Regions from separate parts of the Vibrio sp. EA2 genome, predicted to be linked through region 1. Evidence: predicted binding sites of a transcription regulator. Region 1 holds the regulator's gene; the other holds the start of a gene.
The links. Region 1 encodes MetJ, which represses methionine synthesis genes. Its sites were predicted from a motif close to TTAGACNTNTANANGTCTAA; they were not measured.
Positions count from the first base shown of each region.

Region 2: metA (homoserine O-succinyltransferase MetA) is a predicted target of MetJ. The motif match lies at 4,571-4,590, and genes of this name have one in related genera.

Region 1 covers NZ_JAWLID010000021.1:37,444-48,998, forward strand. The annotation lists gene argE (acetylornithine deacetylase) at 1-684, shown strand, start outside; gene ppc (phosphoenolpyruvate carboxylase) at 962-3,595, shown strand; gene RXX31_RS22840 (PadR family transcriptional regulator) at 4,037-4,576, shown strand; gene metF (methylenetetrahydrofolate reductase) at 4,651-5,547, opposite strand; gene RXX31_RS22850 (bifunctional aspartate kinase/homoserine dehydrogenase II) at 5,814-8,222, opposite strand; gene RXX31_RS22855 (O-succinylhomoserine (thiol)-lyase) at 8,232-9,395, opposite strand; gene metJ (met regulon transcriptional regulator MetJ) at 9,620-9,940, shown strand; gene RXX31_RS22865 (malic enzyme-like NAD(P)-binding protein) at 10,054-11,325, opposite strand; gene bfr (bacterioferritin) at 11,536-11,555, opposite strand, start outside.
Region 2 covers NZ_JAWLID010000002.1:764,065-775,619, forward strand. The annotation lists gene RXX31_RS07770 (FUSC family protein) at 1-176, opposite strand, end outside; gene RXX31_RS07775 (HlyD family secretion protein) at 179-1,045, opposite strand; gene RXX31_RS07780 (DUF1656 domain-containing protein) at 1,052-1,252, opposite strand; gene RXX31_RS07785 (DUF938 domain-containing protein) at 1,495-2,076, shown strand; gene RXX31_RS07790 (LpxL/LpxP family Kdo(2)-lipid IV(A) lauroyl/palmitoleoyl acyltransferase) at 2,418-3,368, opposite strand; gene RXX31_RS07795 (hypothetical protein) at 3,897-4,253, opposite strand; gene metA (homoserine O-succinyltransferase MetA) at 4,617-5,558, shown strand; gene pilW (type IV pilus biogenesis/stability protein PilW) at 5,708-6,442, shown strand; gene RXX31_RS07810 (hypothetical protein) at 6,568-6,891, opposite strand; gene RXX31_RS07815 (DUF962 domain-containing protein) at 7,117-7,551, opposite strand; gene RXX31_RS07820 (MmcQ/YjbR family DNA-binding protein) at 7,712-8,068, opposite strand; gene RXX31_RS07825 (MarR family transcriptional regulator) at 8,089-8,571, opposite strand; gene RXX31_RS07830 (DMT family transporter) at 8,691-9,557, shown strand; gene gabT (4-aminobutyrate--2-oxoglutarate transaminase) at 9,654-10,925, opposite strand; gene RXX31_RS07840 (NAD-dependent succinate-semialdehyde dehydrogenase) at 10,937-11,555, opposite strand, start outside.

The DNA.
Region 1 (11,555 bases):
GCTAATGCGCCTTTCAAACCGGAGTACTGCATTATTGGCGAACCAACCAGCCTGGTTCCAATTCGCGGCCACAAAGGCCACGTTGCTAACGCCATTCGTGTTACAGGTAAGTCAGGCCACTCTTCTGATCCAGCACTGGGTGTCAATGCTATTGAGATCATGCATGAAGTCATGTTTGCCATGATGCAGTTACGCGATAAGTTAATAAAAGAGTACCACCACCCTGGATTTGCAATACCAAGCCCAACATTAAACCTTGGCCATATTCACGGTGGCGACAGCGCAAACCGCATTTGTGGCTGTTGTGAACTGCATTACGACGTTCGCCCATTACCTGGCATCAGCTTAGATGGGCTCGAGAACATGTTGCGCGGTGCTTTAAAAGAAGTGGAAGCCAAATGGCCGGGACGTATTGAGATTGTACCACTGCATGAGTCCATTCCGGGTTACGAATGCCCGCATGACCATCCATTCATCGGTGGCGTAGAAGAATTATGCGAGACTAGTGCTCAGACAGTAAACTACTGTACAGAAGCGCCATTTCTACAAGAGTTGTGTCCAACGTTGGTTCTCGGACCAGGGTCTATCGATCAAGCCCATCAGCCGGACGAGTTTCTGGCTTTTGATTTCATTGACCCGACCATTGATGTGCTGTCTAAAGCAATGGTCAAATACTGTTGTTAGTAAAATAAAATGATGCTTGACCTGTGCAGCTCCGATGAGCAGTACAGGTTGCTCTTTTCCTTAACACTTAACTCACTATTAACACTTACTTAACTTGTTATTTTGTAATTAATTTTCATTTATTGTGCCATGGGCACTGCAACTTTGCTCTAAATCAGGAGAGAAGCGGAATAATTACAAACATAGTCGGCTTTATTTGACTATAACTGGTGCTTTTCGCTAGATTGGTGTCTTAATAAGAACAATGGATGTAGTTTTTTTACGAGGCAGGACGACAATGAACGAGAAATACGCCGCACTCAAAAGCAATGTGCGCATGTTAGGCCACTTACTGGGTAACACCATTCACGATGCCCATGGCGAAGAAATCTTCGAGAAAGTGGAAACCATTCGTAAATTATCCAAGTCAGCCCAAGCAGGAAATCAAGCAGACAAAGAAAGCTTGATCGAAGAAATTAAACACCTTCCTGATGAGCAACTGACACCAGTAACCCGTGCGTTTAACCAATTTCTAAACCTCACGAATATTGCTGAGCAGTACCACACGATTTCACGTCACTGTGAAGAGCACATCTGCGAACCAGACGCGATCAACTCGCTATTTTCTAAGCTGGTACAAAACGATGTGAGCAAGCTTGATACCGCTCAAGCTGTACGTGACCTGAATATTGAACTGGTACTGACAGCTCACCCAACTGAAATCACTCGCCGCACCATGATTAATAAGCTGGTGAAGATCAACGAGTGTTTATCAAAACTAGAATTAAGCGATCTTTCATCGAAAGAACGCAAGAAAACTGAACGTCGCCTGGAGCAGCTGATTGCCCAGGGCTGGCACTCAGACGTGATCCGCCAACAACGCCCAACGCCACTTGATGAAGCGAAATGGGGCTTTGCGGTCGTTGAAAACTCTCTGTGGGAAGCTGTCCCTGAGTTTTTACGCGAGATGAACGATCGTCTGGAATCTTATCTTGGCGAAGGTTTACCAATCGACGCGCGTCCAGTACATTTTTCTTCTTGGATGGGTGGTGACCGTGACGGTAACCCATTTGTTACTCATAACATCACGCGTGAGGTTCTGCTTCTGTCCCGTTGGAAAGCGGCGGATCTTTACCTAAATGACATCAACGAATTGATCAGCGAGCTGTCGATGACAGTAAGTAATGATCAAGTTCGTGAACTGGCTGGAGATGATCAACACGAACCATACCGTGCGATCCTCAAGCAGCTTCGCTCTCTGCTCAACGAAACCAAAGATATCCTAGATGCGAAGATTAACGGTCAAAAGCTAGCCGTCAAAGCACCACTACAAAAAGTAGAACAGCTTTGGGATCCATTGTACGCGTGTTACCAGTCACTACATGAGTGTGGCATGGGTGTCATTGCTGACGGCTCACTGCTGGATACTCTGCGCCGAGTGAAAGCGTTTGGTGTTCACTTGGTTCGTCTCGACATTCGTCAAGAAAGTACTCGTCACGCAGACGCGCTTTCTGAGTTGACCCGCCATCTGGGCATTGGTGACTACCAGCAGTGGAGCGAGCAAGACAAAATTGCTTTCCTGACCAATGAGCTGGCGTCCAAGCGTCCTCTTCTACCACGTGACTGGGAACCATCAGAACCTGTTCAAGAGGTTTTGGACACCTGTAAGATCATTGCTGCACAATCTCGTGAAGCGTTCGGTGCTTATGTTATCTCAATGGCCCGTACCGCATCAGACGTTCTTGCGGTTCACCTGCTGCTACAAGAATCTGGCTGCCCTTACCGCATGGACGTTTGTCCTCTGTTCGAAACGCTGGAAGACTTGAACAACGCAGAATCGGTCATCAAACAGTTGATGGACATCGATCTGTACCGTGGCTTTATCCAAAACCACCAAATGGTCATGATCGGCTACTCTGACTCAGCAAAAGATGCTGGTGTTATGTCTGCTGGCTGGGCGCAATACCATGCGATGGAATCTTTAGTTAAAGTCACGGAAGAGGAAGGCGTTGAACTGACATTGTTCCACGGCCGTGGTGGTACAGTCGGTCGTGGCGGTGCACCTGCACATGCTGCTCTACTGTCTCAGCCACCAAAGAGCCTTAAAGGTGGCCTTCGTGTGACCGAGCAGGGTGAGATGATTCGCTTTAAGCTAGGTCTTCCTGACGTTGCGGTAAACAGCTTCAACCTATACGCCAGTGCCATTCTGGAAGCGAACCTACTACCGCCACCAGAGCCAAAACAAGAGTGGCGCGATCTGATGGAAGTGCTCTCTGAAGTGAGCTGTGAAGCTTATCGTAGCGTTGTACGCGGCGAGCCTGACTTTGTACCTTACTTCCGCCAGGCGACACCAGAGCTGGAGTTAGGCAAACTACCACTAGGCTCACGTCCTGCTAAGCGTAACCCTAAAGGCGGCGTAGAGAGTTTACGTGCCATTCCATGGATCTTCTCATGGAGCCAAAACCGCTTGGTGCTACCAGCATGGCTGGGGGCAGGCGAAGCGATTCAGTACTCAGTAGACAAAGGTCATCAAGCGTTACTGGAAGAGATGTGTCGTGAGTGGCCATTCTTCTCAACACGCCTTGGCATGCTAGAAATGGTGTACTCGAAATGTAACATCGATATCTCTCGCTACTATGACCTGCGCTTGGTTGATGAATCACTTCGTCCACTTGGTGAAAGGTTACGAGCTCAACTACAGAAAGACATCAAAGCGGTTCTGAATGTAGAGAATAACGAGAACCTGATGCAACATGACCCGTGGGGACTGGAGTCCATCCGCCTACGTAACATCTACGTTGAGCCATTGAACATGCTTCAAGCAGAGTTGCTGTATCGTACGCGTCAAAATGAGGAAGCTTCAGCAGAGCTTGAAGAAGCCCTGATGGTGACGATTGCGGGTATCGCAGCAGGTATGCGTAACACAGGCTAAAATAACCTGTTGAAAGTAACAGAATATGATATAAAAGGCTGAGCAATTGCTCAGCCTTTCTTATATCCATCAAATTGAACAGCAATTAACCAGATAAATCCCCCAAACAACCCCCAAAAAGAACCAGGAATTCAGAATAAATGACTACTCAAATACATTACTGAGTATTATATTAGTTTTTTGGGGTTATTCTTTCCTAGTATTCCACTTCATGCTTATTATTTATATACTACTCGCCTTGCTGTGAGCGCATAAATCCAATCATATCAGCTCCAGCCTCGATGGGAATCTCCCATCTCTCTAGGTGATAAACGGCTTTAAGGTGACAGGACCAACAATTGTTGGTGCTACTTATACATAAAAAACTCAAGCGTCATGAAGAGCGCAGCTGAAAGTATAAGTAGCTTGTTTACAAGTTTATTGACCATTTGGATTGAAGACATGTCATTACCACACGTAATCTTAACTGTGCTTAGCACCCGCGATGCAACCGGTTACGATATCACAAAAGAATTCTCAGCTAGCATTGGTTACTTCTGGAAAGCAAGCCACCAGCAAGTTTACCGTGAGCTCAATAAAATGGCTGAGAAAGAGCTGGTTACTTGCGTATTAGAGCCTCAAGAAGGAAAGCCGGATCGTAAAGTTTACTCCATCACTGACGCAGGACGTAGCGCACTAGGTGAATGGTTTGACCAACCAACGGCACACCCAACCGTTCGTGACGAGTTCTCAGCGAAACTGATGGCTTGTGCAGTTCAACCTGCTGCACCTTTCCGTGAGCAACTGTCTGAACTGGTTGAAGAGTCACGCAAACTGGTTTCTCACTACAAAGAAATTGAAGCGGCATACTACGCGACGCCGTCTACCCTGGACAAACAAGCACGTCTGGAGCGCCTGACACTACGCCGCAATCTGCTGTTGCGCGAAACGTGGATCACTTGGGCAGAGGAAGTGCTAACTGAACTTGAAGTTATCGGCTAATCCACAATAAACCGCCCATGACTTAACAATAAAAAGGCTTGCCGATGGCAAGCCTTTCTTTTATTTATCAACAACTAAACTGCAGTCTGAGGGCGTACACCCAAGGTGTGGCACAACGCGTAAGTCATCTCAGCTCGGTTTAGTGTGTAAAAGTGGAAGTCTTTCACACCTTCTCGGCTCAATACACGCACCATATCAATTGCCTGACTTGCTCCTACTAACTGGCGTGTCACTGGATCATCATCCAGACCTTCAAACTGTCGGCTCATCCAGCCAGGGACTTTTACGTTATTCTGCGCAGCAAAGCGAGACGCCTGTTTAAAGTTAGATACTGGCAAAATACCCGGTACGATTTCTACATCGATACCAGCGGCGACACAGCGGTCACGAAAACGCAGGTAAGACTCGACATCAAAGAAGAACTGAGTGATTGCACGATTTGCACCAGCATCGACTTTACGCTTAAGGTTCAGCAGATCAGCCTGTGCGCTTTTTGCTTCAGGGTGTACTTCAGGGAAAGCCGCGACTGAGATATCGAAATCGTGACGAGATTTCAACAGCTCAACAAGATCAGAAGCGTACATCTCAGGTGCGCCGCCACCTGGTGGAATATCACCACGCAGTGCAACGATATTTTCGATACCGTTGTTCCAGTAGTCATCAGCAATATTAATCAGCTCTTCGCGAGTCGCATCGATACAAGTCAAGTGCGGAGCTGCGACTAAACCAGTTTCTGATTTGATTTCTTTAATGATGGAATGAGTTCTGTCACGCTCACCAGAGTTCGCCCCGTAAGTCACCGAGACAAACTTAGGTTTAAGTGCTTTTAGACGGTGCACAGAGTTCCATAGCGTTTCTTCCATTTTTTCGTTGCTTGGCGGAAAAAACTCAAACGAAACATTAATATTGTCTGATAACTCAGCGATATTCTGGTTTAAGGCATCGATATGGCCTGCGTGCGTGTAACCCATCTTACTCTCCCTGTGGCAACCCGCCACGAAATCAAATTATCAAATCGACGTTTAGACGTCTATATGTCTACAGAATGTATTGAATACGATTTAATGTCAACCTTGTAATTATGAATTTTTTTCATGTTAATAATGAGGATAGTTCAAGTTCAATACTGACTAATGTTTATCCAGGATAAACATATGGCCAACAACGATTCTGCATTTAAGTATGGCACCAAGAAGGGAATAAAAAACCCCGGATGGCGTCCGAGGTTTTTACGAGTTTAAAATAGTCCAGCCAGACGGTTGAGGTCGGACTGAATTGCCCCTGCTGTCACTTCGCGTCCAGCGCCAGGGCCACGGATAACCAGCGGATTATCTTTGTACCACTTGCTTTCAATCGCAAAGATATTGTCACACGGCAGTAAGTTTGCCAGCGCATGTTCACGGGACAAAGCTTCGATACCGACCGTCGCTTTGCCATCTTTTTCTAAACGAGCAACGTAACGCAGTACCTGATCGTTCTTCTGCGCTTTGGTTAAACGCTCTTGCAGAGTCTCGCTCAACAGCGCGGCATTATCAAAGAACTCATCTAAGCTCAGCGTACGCAGTTCTTCAGGCACTAACGACTCCACCTTTACGCTTCCCGGTTCGATATCCAGACCAGACTCACGCGCCAGAATAACCAGCTTACGCATCACATCGGAGCCATCTAAGTCAGAACGAGGGTCAGGCTCAGTGAGTCCTTGCTGCCAGGCTAAATCGACCAACTCACTGAATGGAACAGAGCCATCAAACTGCTGGAATAACCATGAAAGCGTTCCGGAGAAAATACCAGATATCGCCACAATCTCATCGCCACTCTCGCGAAGATCACGCACCGTATGGTTGATTGGTAACCCTGCCCCTACTGTTGCATTGTACAGCCAGTGGCGTCCAATCTTAGCAAATGCATCCTGAACCTGATGGTAGTACTGACTATCAGCCGAGCCCGCTACCTTGTTCGCAGAGATAAGGTGGATCCCCTGCTGAGCGATATCAACGTAGCATTTGGCAAGGTCCTGGCTGGCGGTGACATCAAGGACAACGGCTTCATCGTAGTTCTGTAAGGCACCAAGACGCGGTAACCATGAGCCATCGTTTTCAATACTTTCATCATTGAAGCGTGCCGAAACACCAGACGCATCAATACCCTGACTATCAAACCAATACATTTGACTATCAACCACAGCGACTAAGTCAAAGCTCATGCCATGGAGTTTCTCGAGTTCACCTTTTTGAGAAGCGAATAAGTTTAACCAGCTCGAACCAATATTGCCTTTACCGCACAATGCGACAGCAACTCGCTTCTGCGCCTGAAACAACTGGCTGTGAACTGTCTGTACCAACTCTTCGGTATTGGTGCGACGCAATACTGCCACCAGACTTAACCCAGACTCCGTCTCAGCGATAAATTCCACCGGAGAATGTTTTAGCTTTTGCTGAAAACCAAAACAGTGGTTGGCATTAGTTGTCACACCTGCACCGACAGCCGCAATCAGAGAGTAACCCTCAGTGAGGTTAATCTCCGCATCCAGGTCAGATTCCTGCAGATACTTGAGTGCACCACCAGCAATTTCTGCTGTGTATGCCAGTCGTAATACCTGCTGTTCAGGCTGAGCTTCAAACGCTAGCGGCTCCAACTGAGCACGTTTGAGCGATTCGAGTACATCGCTCTGTGTTTTTTCAAAGTCATGTCCGTGAGCAAACGAAAGCTGAACCAATAGCACGTCGTCCAGCGATGTGATGATTTTCGCCCCACGGCCAGACGCCAGAACACGCTCAATACGCGTCGAACCAGACTCAGGAAGGTAACTGCACTTAAGGCTCAAATCCATGGTGCTTTGCGCCACAGGCTGCAGTGTGCGGCTGTGCAACACAGGAGCAGCTAAACGAGCTAGCTCACTGGCTTCATCCAGTCGTAATAATGGTAACAAGCATGCATCGGAGACCAAACGAGGGTCAGCACTATAAACACCAGCCACGTCACTCCAAATCGTCGTTGTACTGACTTCAGCAAGTGCACCAATCACCGTTGCCGAATAGTCTGAGCCATTACGACCGAGCAGAACGGTTTCACCATTATCATTTTGCGCCATGAAGCCGGTAATGATCACACGTTTATGACTATGCTGTGCCAGTGCTTCTTTGATAAGCGGGTATGAACGAGCACGATCAACTTCTGGTTGAGTGCCAGCTTCTGCACGTAAAAACGCTCGTGCATCTTGCGCCACGGCAGGTAAATCCTGCTGACTTAATAATGCCGCAAGTAAGCGTGATGACCACACTTCACCATGGCCTAATACTGCCGCCTTTTGCGCTTCAGTGAGCGGAGAGGTCAGCTCCGCCAATGTGCTGAATTCATCTTGTAAAGAAGCAAGCAGCTGCTCTTGAGCTTCCCCCTCTAACAATACTTCAACAAGATTGCTTTGAAACTGTCTTAAGCTTTGTAGTGCTTCGTGAGCGATTCGACCATCTTTCTCTAAGCCTTCAAGAAACTCAATCAGACGGTTGGTTGTTTTACCCGCGGCTGATACCACCACCAAATCATTTTCTGCAGAGTACTCTTTGAGAATACCCGCTACACGTAAATAGCACTCTGGGTCTGCCAGGCTGCTACCACCAAACTTGTGTAGCTGACGTTGTACAGTCATTATGATCTCCTATTGCTGTGCAGATTTGGTGAAAGCTTGTTCTAAGTCAGCAATGAGATCTTGCGCATCTTCCAGACCGACTGAAAGGCGTAGTAGCTGCTGTGATACGCCAGCTTCAGCCAATGCTTCCTCACCCATAGCACGGTGCGTCATGGATGCCGGGTGGCAAATCAGGCTTTCTACTCCACCGAGAGACTCAGCGAGTGAAAACAATTTCAGTTCCTTGACGAAGGCTTTGAGTTGCTCAAATGAACCCGCGAACTCAAAACTCAGCATGGACCCAAAGCCCGATTGCTGCTTTTTAGCAATCTCGTGGCCAGGGTGATGTGGCAGACTTGGATGATAAATTTTCGCCACCAACGACTGCTTCTGTAGGTAAGCCAGCACCTGCTGTGAACTTTCTTCATGCACTCGCATACGTGCCCCCAAAGTACGAAGACCTCTCAAAGTCATGTAGCTATCAAATGGTGTACCTGTCGCACCAATACAATTGCCCCACCAGGCTAACTCTTCTGCATGTTCTTCCGTTTTAGCGATAATCACGCCACCAATCACGTCCGAGTGACCATTGATGTATTTGGTTGTCGAGTGAATAACAAAGTCAGCCCCCAACTCTAGAGGTTTCTGGTATACCGGTGTCAAAAACGTATTGTCTACTGCGACTAAAGCACCGGCTTGCTTTGCTTTTTCACAGACCACAGCAATATCGACAACGCGAACCAGAGGGTTAGACGGTGTTTCTAGCAGAACCAGTTTTGGCTTTTGTGCTAATGCCTCATCCAGCGCTTTCTCGTCAGTTTGATCGACAAACAGCACCTTGAAGTCGCCTTTATTCGCACGAGTATTAAACAGGCGGTAAGTGCCACCATAACAGTCGTTTGGAGCAACAATAACATCATCAGGACCAATAAAAGCCGATACCCATAAGTTCAGTGCAGACGTACCACAGTTAGTGATCACGGCTCCTTTGCCAGATTCCAGCTCAGACAATGCACTTTCTAATAATCCACGATTTGGATTACCTGAGCGCGTGTAGTCGTACTTAGGCACTTCCCCAAATGCAGGAAAGCCGTAGTTTGTCGAAAGGTAGATTGGTGGAACGACAGCATGGTATTGAGTGTCAGATTCAATACCGGTACGTACGGCAATAGTTGCAGGCTTACGGGTGCTCATGGGTGTATCCTTTCACAGGTGATGACTTCTAAATGGGAATGCGCTATATCTAAATGGTGAGATTCAATGAATTGCACACTCCTTACTGTTCCTGTCACTTTACTCGTCAAAAATTAAGACGTCAACACTTCTAGACGTCCATATGTCTTTGCTTATGGCAGTAAATGCAGCTAAAATCAGCTCCTATATTATTTTTTAACCTATTACATAGATGAAGGTACGCAATGGCTGACTGGAATGGCGAATACATTAGCCCTTATGCTGAGCATGGAAAGAAAAGCGAACAAGTAAAAAAAATCACTGTCTCTATCCCGCTGAAAGTTTTAAAAGTGCTAACTGATGAACGTACTCGTCGTCAGATCAACAACTTACGCCACGCAACCAATAGCGAACTCCTATGTGAGGCATTTCTACATGCGTATACGGGTCAACCGCTTCCAACGGATGAAGACCTTCGTAAAGATCGCCCAGACGATATTCCGACGGAAGCGAAAGCTCTGATGACGGAAATGGGCATCGAATTCGAGTCGTTTGACGAAGAGTAACCTAAAGCGTGTCGAATACACCAAATGGTTATTCAATCTTGAAAGCTAAGAAATAACATAAAAAATGGGACGCTATCGCGTCCCATTTTTTGTACATCATTCAATGCTGAGCTTTACTCTGCCATATAGTTTTCTGGCATTTCAATACGGGCAACACCCGAGTCAACTGCCGCTTGAGCAACGGCTTTTGCAACGCGAGGCAGTAAGCGAGCATCCATTGGCTTTGGAATAATGTAATCTGAGCCGAACTCAAGCTTATCGACACCCGCCGCTGCCAATACTGCTTCTGGTACTGGCTCTTTCGCCAACTGACGAATAGCATCAACCGCTGCAAGTTTCATCTCATCGTTAATTTCGCTTGCACGTACATCAAGCGCACCACGGAAGATGAATGGGAAACAAAGTACATTGTTTACCTGGTTCGGATAATCACTACGCCCTGTACCCATGATTAAATCATTACGAACTTCGTGCGCGAGCTCTGGCTTAATTTCAGGATCTGGGTTTGAACATGCGAAAACAATTGGCTTATCCGCCATCAGTTTTAATGCTTCAGGTGGAAGCAGATTTGGACCTGATACGCCAAGGAACAGATCAGCACCTTCAATCACATCTTCTAAAGTACGCTTATCGGTGTTATTTGCGAATAGCTCTTTGTACTCGTTAAGATCATCACGGCGAGTATGAATCACGCCTTTACGATCCAACATGTAAATCTTTTCACGCATCGCACCACATTTTATCAGTAGTTCCATACACGCTACTGCAGCCGCACCGGCACCAAGACAAACAATCGTAGAATCTTCAAGCTTCTTACCTTGCAGCTCAATGGCGTTCAGCATGCCTGCTGCCGTTACGATTGCTGTACCATGTTGATCATCATGGAAGACAGGAACGTCACAACGTTCGATAAGACGCTTTTCAATTTCAAAACAGTCTGGAGCCTTAATATCTTCCAGGTTAATACCACCGAAGGTATCAGCAATGCTTGCTACGGTATTAACGAACTCGTCGATCGTGCGGTGTTTTACTTCGATATCAATAGAATCAAGTCCAGCGAAACGCTTAAACAGTAGCGCTTTACCTTCCATTACAGGTTTAGAAGCAAGCGGACCTAAGTTACCCAAGCCAAGAATCGCGGTACCGTTAGAAATAACGGCAACCATGTTACCTTTCGCGGTGTACTTATAGATATTGTCAGGATTTTGTGCGATTTCACGTACAGGCTCAGCGACACCAGGGCTGTAGGCTAAAGCAAGATCACCAGCGGTTTCGGCAGGTGTGGTTAGCTCGACGGCAATCTTCCCTGGGGTTGGGTATGCATGATAGTCAAGAGCTCGTTGGCGTTGTTCTTCTTCTGGAGTTACTGCTTTGTCTTCAGACATGAGGGCGTTTCTCTTTTTATTTTTAGGTAAGGGGGGAATAAATTCTAATGGATAGTGGTCGATCTTCATAGGTAAGATTGCGAGCAATATCCTTAAAAAAAACGATATTAAAAGAGATTAGACCAGATAGTCAGGAAAAGCACCTAACTTTTAAGTCAGGTGCACTAGTGTAAACGTCAGATTTTTAACATAACGATGGGATAGCCGAGATTAATCCTCATCGACATACT
Region 2 (11,555 bases), on a different contig from region 1:
AGACCGCCTTGAGGACGAATTTGCAGAAATATCGCACCAATTAATGCCCAATACGGTCGGTCTAGATTGAGGAACATGGCGATGTACAGAGACAAAGCCATCGCAATCACGCCTTTGATAGCAAACTTTATCGCCTGTTTATCAGGGAAAAATAGACTATTAAACAGTGCTTGCATGGTTACTGAGCGTTCTCATCTAAATGAATAGACACGGTCATCCCGGCACTCAGATTAAGATCGTCAGGATAATCATCCAATTGGATATCTACCGGGATTCGTTGCGCTAAGCGAACCCAGTTAAAGGTTTGCTGAATCTGAGGTAGAAGTTGGCTGTTACTACTCGTGTTACTATCAGCAATCGCTTCACCAATACTCGTCACGGTTCCGGTTAGTGCTTTACCACCGCTCATTAAGGTAACTCTTGCCTTTTGGCCAAGCTTAATCAGTGGGATTTTAGTTTCTTCAAAGTAACCGGTAACGTAAAACGAGTTGGCTTTCACTAAGGAAAGTACGGATTTACCCTGACTGACATAGTTACCCTCCCGAAGACTCAAATTGATGATGTTGCCATCTGCAGGGGCTTTTATAATGGTACGATCCAGGTTGATCTGTGCACTGGCAAGCTGGGCCTGAGCCAGTTTGTAGTTCGATTTAGCCAACTCTGTCGTGATTCGTGCACTTTCCGCCGTTTCCTCACTCACCATCTGTTGATTGGTTAACGTCTTACGGCGAGCGTACTGATGCTTTGCTAATTCCCAGGCAAATTTCTTATTTTCAACTTGCGCTTCGAGTTCCGCAATCGTCGCTTTATAACGAGTATCGTCGACAGTAAAAATAACATCGCCTTTTTTGACCTCCTGATTATCACTGACCTCAATGTCATTGACCCAACCAGAAACATCCGGAGCAATCGTTATTACATGCGCCCTTATTCGTCCATCGCGGGTCCACGGAGAATATAAATAGTGTTGCCAAATCCAATGGCCAAGAACAACGGCAACAGCCAAAGTCGCCAGTGTGAGGGAGATACGAAAGAATTTTCCCATAGATGATTAGCTCCCAAATAGATAAATAACTAACGCGAGATAACAGACATACAAGCTGACTTCAAACCAAGGTGCCTTCCACAACTTTGCGTATAAACCTGATTTATGCAGCACAAAACGCGTACTCCATGACAGTAAAAAAGCAAGAGGCATAAAAACCACCAACGGGCTAAACAGAAGCCCGGCGAAAGATAACTCGTCAAACATAGGGCATGGTTCTCAACTTTTTGGTGTTGGCTTGATTAAAACAGTTTGTTAGAAAAGTTTAGTCTATTTACTATACAAGCCAATGAAAGTGAAAAACATAACTAATTAAACAGGTTAGCGATCACTGGCTTTAACAACGAACTTTCTGTCGCCGTCGTGATCATAGGTGCTATGATCGGGTTCGCTCTGGTGAAACTGGAACTGACGCCGGGATAGTTAAATAAACTAACAAAGGATGCTAAATGACTCAACTTACACTTCCACACTGTGAAAGAAATAAGCACCCTATTCTTGAACAGCTTTTGGTGCACTTTAAGTCATCACAACATGTACTGGAAATTGGATCAGGAAACGGCCAGCATGCGGTATTTTTTGCAGAACACCTCCCACACCTTACCTGGTACACCAGTGAAATGCCGGAAAACCATGCAGGTATACACAACTGGCTTCATCATACATCCCTGCCCAATATCGTCCCGCCATTGGAATTCACTATTGGCGAAGATCCCTGGCCAAAACTCACTATTGATGCCGTATTTACCGCGAATACCACGCACATTATGCAGCCTGAAGAAGCAAAACAAATGATGAAGCTCATTTCTTTTAATCTTCCAGAAAATGGCATTTTTTGCCAATATGGGCCGATGAAAGTAGACGGCAAATTTACCAGCAGCAGTAATCAGGAATTTGATCGCCAATTAAAGCAGAATGGTTTCGGAGGAATTCAGGATATCAATGACTTAGCTAGCTGGGCTGACAACCTAACGTTGATAGAAAAAGTCCCAATGCCAGCGAATAACTTTTTATTAGTGTGGAAAGCTTAAAACCCGGTTAATAAGAGTAGTTCAGACCACATCTGTAGCCTGTACCGTAAACCTAGACAGTCAAAAATAAGAGGGTTCAGCTAGCTCGCCTTTTTGTTGGTAGGGGTGGTGCTGAGAATGCTCGCAGCACCGTTTTAGACAATAGCCGTCGATGAAACTCGACTCTATTAAATGCCAATGGCCCAAAGGTCGTAGAAACCAATGCGACCCGCAATTTCACCAACTACAATCAGCACAGATGCAAAAATCAGCTCAGATGCAAAGGCTACCAAACGTGCATAATGGTAATCCACGACTCAGAAATAACAACCAAGGTAGATTTCAACGCTCGAAGTAACTCACTAGCTCATTGCCGGGATTAATTGAGGGTTATACAAACACGCTTCACCTTGTGGCCTGGTTTTAAAACGACGATGCAACCACATGTATTGACTAGGGCTGGCCATTATAGACTCTTCAACAATTTTATTGATAAAAATCGCCGCATTGTTAGTGTCGCCTTTGGGGAATCCGTCAACTGGCTCTCTGATGGTTAACGTGTAGTGTCCATCATCCCCTCTTACCATAGTAAACGGTACGATGGCACAATCTGTTGCATCCACCAGCAAACTTGTCCCTGTTGTTGTACACGCGTTTTTTACCGCAAACAAAGGTGCAAAGGTCGATCTTCTGGTTCCATAATCATGGTCTGGTGCATACCACACTCGATGCCCTGAGTTCAGAGCTTCCAGCATACCCCTGACGTTTTTACGACCAATCAAAGTACGGTTAGAGCGAGAGCGTCCTTTGTATTGAAAATAGTCAAAACATGGATTGTTATTCGGCCGATAAACACCTGTGCCTGATTTTTTAATACCAAACGCACGTGCACCTAGCTCTAAATTCATAGAGTGGACAGCAAGCATTAATACCCCTTTCCCCTCCTGTTCTAACGCTTCTAGGTGTTCCATTCCTTGTATTGTGACATGCTTATTAACTCTCTTGTCTGACCAAAACCAAGCCATTGCTGTCTCAAACAGGGCGATACCAGAGTTATCGATATTTGCGTTAAAAATTGCCTCGCGTTCACTTTCCTGCATGGATGGAAAGCAGAGTTCAAGATTTCGTTTAATGGTGATTTGGCGCTTTTTCATGATTCGCATCGCTAAGCGACCTATATTACGCCCTAAAACCAGTTGAAGTTTAAATGGAAGAAGGCTCAGTAAATACATTAGCCCGATGGTAAGTAAGGTTCCCCAATAGCGAGGCAGAAGAAATTTAGCCTCAAATTTAGGCTTTTGTTGTTTGATCATGAGAATATCATCAGATGTATCCATCTATAAGTGATTAAAAATTCGAAGATAATTGCATGTACATTTATCATTGATTACGCGTACTACAAAATTCCAGCACGCGTATTTTATGGTTCTTCGACACACTACACAGTAAAACCATTACAGAATTAGGAAGGGTATGTGAACGCGCTAATGGCGATAAGGCACGTTAACATTGAATAGAGCAATTAATCTACTGACTTTTCAGAACTTTTGCACAAACAGAACTTTCCTACCCCAAAAATGCGGCAAGCAGGAAAATCGCAACAAACATTATCGCTATCAGTTTCAACAAATAAGATATTTTTCCAGAGCCTCCATTAGGCGCATTATTACAACATCCCACGGCAATCTCCTTTGGATTCAACGACTGATATAGGACAACTGTAGACCCTCCCCTTGGGACAAGGTCAATAGAATTGAAGTCTGGAAATGAAGGGTTGGAACAATAGTAGGAAACGATGCCGCGCTCACAGAAGGGGCGACGGCAACGTCAAAGTTAGGTGTTTAATGCAGCGTTTTATCCGCCTTATGGTGCTCTTCAGAAATAACAAAGTAGATATGCATATCAATAGGCTCTGGCGTGTTAAGTAGCATCTTCCCAACTTCACGTTGAAAGTGTCTATAATCACCAAGCGCGTCGGTTAAACCTAATTGCTGATAGCTCGATTCACTGCTAAACATGCCGTAAGCATACTGGTGATCGTTAAGATCTTTTTGTTTATCGTAACCAAGTTGTAGTAATGCAAAATCAATTTCATCGGGAGCGTACGTGCTTTTATCGCCAAACTTACTAAGCAATATACTGGGAACTTCTTGAGCGATGCTCTGAATTTTCGTTTTTCGCTTAAAAATACCGAACATAGTGTCCTCCAATGACGATTCATCTCAAACGGCATATCACCGTGTCGTTTGGAGATGGATAAGTTTTACATGACTCGAATTTTTCTACTCTGTCATTAAAGCCATATTAGCGTGATCACATAATGACCTTCAAATGAAGTTAGATGTGTTGCAACGATGTCTCATCAAAAATTCTGATTCAGTCACAATTAGCCAGCAATGAGCATATTTCAGGCGCTAAAACGCGAGAAGGTATTTATTGTCCATATCCTTGAGCAGGCATTAAACTTGTTTAAAGTCACATTTCGTATCGACATCTAAATCGATTTGAGTTAGCTTTAGATGTATAGACGTCTAGATGACTAGAATTAGGGAGAGATAGTCGTGCCAATTAGAATTCCAGATCAATTACCTGCAACTGACATACTAAGGACAGAAAACATCTTCGTGATGAGCGAGACTCGAGCGGCAAGTCAGGAGATTCGTCCGTTGCGAGTACTGATTCTGAATTTGATGCCTAAGAAGATCGAAACGGAAACACAGTTTTTACGTTTGCTCTCGAACAGTCCTCTTCAAGTCAATGTCGAGTTACTACGAATTGATGACCGTCCGAGTAAAAACACGCCAACCGAACACCTCGATAATTTTTATCGTCAATTCGAGATGGTCAAAAATAAAAATTTTGATGGCTTAATTATTACGGGAGCCCCACTCGGCCTAGTCCAATTTGAAGATGTACTTTACTGGGACCATTTAAAAACGATCATGGAGTGGGCGAAAGATCATGTGACTTCTACCCTTTATGTTTGTTGGGCAGCACAAGCCGGGTTGAAATTGCTTTACGACTTGCCGAAAAAAACGCGTAAAGAGAAGCTTTCAGGTGTTTATCACCACCAAATTCATAATCAATTCCACCCAATTTTGCGCGGCTTTGATGACACGTTTTTGGCGCCACACTCTCGCTATGCAGACTTTTCACCTCACTTCCTTGAGGAACATACCGACCTGGAGATATTAGCGACATCTGACGTGGCTGGCGTTTACCTAGCGACCACAAAAGATAAACGAAATGTATTTGTAACCGGTCACCCTGAGTATGACTCTCATACTCTCCACAATGAGTACATTCGTGATTTGGGTGAAGGAATGGAGCCCGCCATTCCGGTCAATTACTACCCGAACAACAACCCGGACAACCCGCCGACAGCAAGCTGGCGAAGCCATGGACATTTACTGTTCGCAAACTGGCTTAACTACTGTGTTTACCAACAGACACCGTACGATCTTGATCATTTCAGTGAGTCTGCTTTCACTAAAGACGATTAAATCAAAGGGTTAACTTTGAGAACCAAGCCGCCTTATGGCGGCTTTTTCATATCAGTTTGCAAACCCGATCGCATAGTAATTTTTCGCTAATAGGTTTTTATCTCGCAGTTCTTATCATGCTTTGAGATTTAGGGATGTAGGGACGGGAAATGAAAACGATTAAGCTGGGTGTACTTTTGCTGGTGACTCAATTTTCACTACTGGGATGCGTTACCGTCAAACAAGACGGCTCTCCGATCGTTAAACCTGATCCGTTAGCGATGGCAGAGTCGCGTATCGCTCTCGGTTTGGGTTATCTGAAAAGTAGCAGCACTATTCGTGCTCATGACAATTTGCAGCAAGCTCTTACCCATGCCCCCAACTACTACCGCGCACAGCTTTCCCTGGCACACTATTATGAGATCGTTGGTGAAGAATCAAAAGCGAAAGAGATGTATCAACGAGCCCTTCGTCAACATCCCAAAAACGGTAACGTGCTCAATAACTACGGAACATTTTTGTGTAAACGCGGCGAACATAAAAAGGCCGATCTCATGTTTACACGAGCCATTGAGCAACCCTACTACTATTTAATCCCCGCAAGTTACGAAAACGCGGCTTTCTGTGCGCTTAAATCACAAGACAGAGACAAAGCGAAATATTACTTTACTCGTGCTATCGACCACGATCCTCACCGACCAAAATCCATACTGCAACTCGCAAAACTGGAAATTGATGCCGGTGAGTTTACCGACGCAAGAATCAGGTTAATGCGCTTCAATCAAATGTATGGCGTAAAGAAACCATCATTACAACTCATGGTAGAACTTGAACGTCTAGCTGGAAATGAGGCTCTAGAACAAAGGTACAGAACACAACTCGAGCAAATGTCATCGATTAACTGAACCGGATTAGAAATCCATGATTTCTGTATGGATGGAGACTTGGAGTAATATCACACCTCTTTTGCTGTTCAGTCAAAGTATTTAACTATTGAGTTAGACGAGGTACGACTTCATTTACATTGTTGCTAGTTTTTATGTTGATCTGCACTTTTCTGCTTCATTTTGAGTTGCTTATCTTTGCGCCTTAACGCTCTAAAAAATTTCGACTCTTCGTGATACCAACCTAATACGCTAATAGGGAATCCCACCAGCATCATGATAAATAAATCCGCTGGCAACTGTTCAATGATATCCATAAAGGAGTGCAAGTCGCCAAAAATGAATAAACCAATTACTTTACCGACCAGCAACGCACAACAAATCATAAAAAACGACTTTAAGATGTAGTGCCATTTGCCTTTTTTACGTTCCTCTTTCCAGTAACTATATTTGTGCTCGCGGTTATACATCTCCCCTCCATACGTGACATTGTCACTCAGCACATAACCACTTGGTTTCAGTGCGCCACAGCACTTTAAGCATAGTGTGAATAACAAGGCATTGCTGTCCAAACCAGCCGATCAGCCTAAATATTTTGGACAGCGTTATGGAGAGCATGAAGCGATGCAGGCTAGTGAATAAACAAGTTGTAACCCAAGCCTTTGCTCATACAGGGTTAACCAGATGCGATGTGGTTATTGCTTTCTAAACACCCAGACAGGGCCAATGAGAAGAAATTGTAAGTCTTCGTAAAATGAAGGCTTGGTTCCTTCTATTTTGTGCCCGATGAATTGCAACATCCAGAGAACACCAAAAATAAGTAAAGAGATATATAGAACCGGAAGTTGGAGCACTTCCAATGACCAGATTAAGCCAATACACGCCAATGTATAGCCCAGCATCATCATGAAGACACTGAGAGACAACCGGTAATAAAATATCCAAACAGGAATGACGGCTAACCATACCCAATTTATTTGATAACCGACGATAGACAATTGAGGAATCGACCAAATTAACCCAACGACAGAAAGATAAATGCCGGGCACGGCTATCGCGTGAATTTTTCGATTGATTGGGTTTTGATGACTTTCCCCATAGGCTTTAAGCCAGTCAGATAGTGCTCGCATAGCATTTCCCTCTTTGCCCTTATACTTTTTATATAGCCTGTACTTAATAAAGGCGCGAGTTTTTCTGAAACACGAGCTAATAATTCAATTCGGTCATGGTGATAAGAGCGAGATATCCGTCGCTTTCTCCTGCCAATACTCTGATTTATCTGTGCTCTAACTACGCGAAACCTAACGAAGCTCGCTGTGCTTTTGTCAACTTAGCAATGACAAGCTCGTATGAACGTTCACATAAATCCTGAATAAGTCCATCCTCGACATCTCCATTGAAATACACCGTGACCCAGTGTTTTTTATTCAAATGGTAACCGGGGGTGATATCAGTGAACTGAGAAGTCAGCACTTCACCATCCTCGGGTTTTACTTTTACACTGACGTAGTCTCGACCCTCTCTTTGGGCAAGTATTGCGAACATTTTCCCTTTGATCTTAAAGACTAATGCTTCAGGTCCAAACGGAAAGTCGCTTTCCGCGCACATAAACGTATTAAGGTACGTTTCTAACACTTTGATTTGCATCCCACACCCCGCAATTGATTTTATTCAAACTGTGGCAACAAGTTCTTTAACGCCTCATTAAGCTTTAACTTTTCTTCATCAGACAAGCCATGCATAAAGCCTCGTTGAACCTCAACATGTTCAACAATCAACTTATCGATAAGCATCAAACCCTTAGCCGTCAATTCAACCGTGACACTGCGTCTATCTTCCTTACTATGTTCTCTGACAATTAAACCTTTCGTTTCCAACTTATCTAATCGGTTGGTCATCGCTCCGGACGTGAGCATCATTGACTCGATCAAGGCTGATGGCGTCAAACAGTATGGCGCTCCTGCTCGACGCAACGTCGCCAGTACATCAAATTCGCCCATTTTAAGGTCATACTGTTTATGAAGCTCTGCGACTCGAGTCTCCATGTGTTTGGCAATTCTCATTAATCGCCCCATGATGGCCATCGGCTGTGTGTCGAGCTCAGGCTTTTCTTTAAACCACTGCTCTACCAGTCTATCAATTGCGTCCATTTCTTACTTCTCTCCAAAGCAACGCGGCTTGTCTAATTACTTTAACATGAAGATACTTTACAAAAAGTAACCTAAGGCGTATCTTTGCACTTAATTATCTTAACGTAAAGATATTTGACATGAACATTTTACTCGCCATGATCCCGGCGTTTTTCTGGGGCACGACTTACGCGGTTACGCAGTATACGGTGCCAGATTGGCCTCCTATTCTGCTGGGTGTCTTGCGCGCGCTGCCTGCGGGCTTACTGCTGCTCGCGATAAAGCCGACATTGCCGAAAAAGCACGAGTGGAAAGCCCTGCTTGTATTAGGCACGATCAACATCGCGCTGTTCTTCTGCCTTGTCTTTGTCATGGCACTCACACTGCCTGCGGCGATTTCAGGCGTGGGTATGGTTTCATTACCCGTATTTGCGATGCTGTACAGTTGGGTGGTCTATAAACGCCGACCTAACGCGTTACAGGTATGCCGAGGCCTTGCTTTGGTTGCCCTCGCGTGGCTGCTATTTAATCCGGCAACCATCACACTGAATCCGGTTGGTTTGATTGCCATGCTTTCTGCCATTATGTGTATTGTGATCGGCAGCAGCGTTACTAAAGCACTCGGTACAAGAATGCATTGGTGGACGGTCCTGACTTGGCAGTTGATCATTGGTGGCGTGATTCTGACGATTGTTTCCGCTGTTATGGCTAGCCTCGATCCGGAGCCATATCTCAGTGCGGTACGACATACGTCGCTTACTAACATCCTGGGGCTGCTCTGGGTGATTATTCTTAATACCGCATTAAGCTACACCATGTATGTCTGGCTTCTGCAAAGAATGTCTGTGGTTGATTTTACCTTTGGCAACATCATTAATCCGATTGCTGGTATTTTATCTGGCTTGTTACTGCTTGGAGAAAGCTTCACGCCTGTTCAATATAGCTTGATGTTGGGTATGATCCTGGTATCGCTACTACCACAACTGGTGATGAAATTTTTCAAGTAGGCATGACCAACCTTCTTTAGGACGGAGCAGATTGATCAAAAAGAGGAAGTCAGCTGACTTCCTCTTTGAATTAAGGCTCGATTTGTTTACTGGGTACTACGCCAGCTCAAGAATGATTTTTTCCAGTTTGTCTAAACCTTCGTTCAGTACTTCTGACTCGATAGTTAGCGGTGGAAGCAGACGAATAACGTTCGCTTTTACCCCACAAGAAAGCAAAATGAGACCGTTCTCTTGCGCTTTAGCAATGACCGCTTTGGTCATGTCTTGCAGAGGCTTGCCAGTTTCTGGATCAGTAAATTCAATCGCCATCATTGCACCAGTGGTACGGATTTCACCAATCGCAGGTACAGATTTTTGTAGCTCAGTCATACGTGCATTAACCACTTCGCCAATGCCCATCGCTTTCGCACACAAGTCTTCTTCTTCGATGATTTTCAGTACTTCCAGACCAGCAACACAACCTAGTGGAGAGCCAGCATACGTGCCGCCTAAGCCACCTGGAAGTGCAGAGTCCATGACATCTGCTTTACCAACCACAGCTGAGATAGGGAAACCACCCGCAATGCCTTTCGCCATCGTCATTAGATCTGGTTCAATACCTAGGTATTCGGTCGCAAACATCTTACCCGTACGGGCGAAGCCTGTCTGGATTTCATCGGCAATCAGCATAATACCGTGCTTGTCACACAACTCACGCAAGCCTTGTGCAAACGCTTCAGGCGCTTTGTAGAAACCACCCTCGCCTTGTACAGGTTCAAAAATGATCGCTGCAACGCGTGAAGGCTCGATATCACAAGCAAACAGATCATCGATCGCTTGTAGGCTTTGCTCAACACTGATGCCGTGGAACGCATTTGGGTATGGTGCGTGGTAGATTTCATTTGGGAAAGGACCAAAGCCTGCTTTGTATGGCGCGACTTTACCCGTTAGACCCATTGTCATGTTAGTACGACCATGGAAGCCACCTTTAAACGCAATCACGCCGCTACGGCCAGTGTGAGCACGTGCTACTTTCACGGCGTTTTCAACCGCTTCTGCACCTGTTGTCAGGAAGATGGCTTTCTTCTTAGTCTCACCCGGAGCAAGTTCAGTTAATTTTTCCGCCAGCTCGACGAATGATGCGTAAGGCGTCACCATTGCACAAGTGTGTGAGAAGTTATCGAGCTGAGCTTTTACCGCTTCGCTGATGCGCTTATGAGAATGACCAGTATTAGTCACCGCAATGCCCGCCGCGAAATCGATGTACTTGTTACCTTCAATATCCCAAACATGCGCGTTTTCTGCTTTCTCTACGTAAAGCGGGTATAACGCACCCATACCTTGAGCAATTACCTGGTTTCTTCTTTCGTGTAGTTGTTGGTTAGTCATTGTTTTTATCCTTAGTTACCGCCAAAGCAGAGATATTTCACGTCCATGTATTCATCGATACCTTGTTTTGCTCCTTCACGTCCGATGCCGGACTGTTTAACACCACCGAAAGGAGCCACTTCAGTAGAGATCATGCCTTCGTTAATACCCACCATGCCGTATTCAAGCGCTTCTGCGATCTTCCAAACACGGTGAATGTTCTGGCTATAGAAGTATGATGCTAAGCCGTAAATCGTATCGTTCGCCATTTCGATAAGCTGTTCATCAGTATCAAAGCGAATCACTGGCGCGACAGGGCCGAAGATTTCTTCAGAGACAATCTTCATGTCGTGAGTCACATCTTTTAGCACCACTGGCTGCATGAACAAGCCATCAAGCTCTTTAAGCTCAGTGACTGGCTTCGCACCTTGCTCGATAGCACCATCAATTAACGCTTGGATGCCCTGCTTCGCTGACTCGCTGATCACCGGGCCGATATTCACGCCCTCTTCCAGGCCATTGCCAACTTTAAGCTGCTGAACGGCGGCATCAAACTTAGTGACAAACTCGTCATACACTTTGCTGTGTACGTAGAAACGGTTCGCACAAACACACGTTTGGCCAGTATTGCGGAATTTAGACGCCATCGCA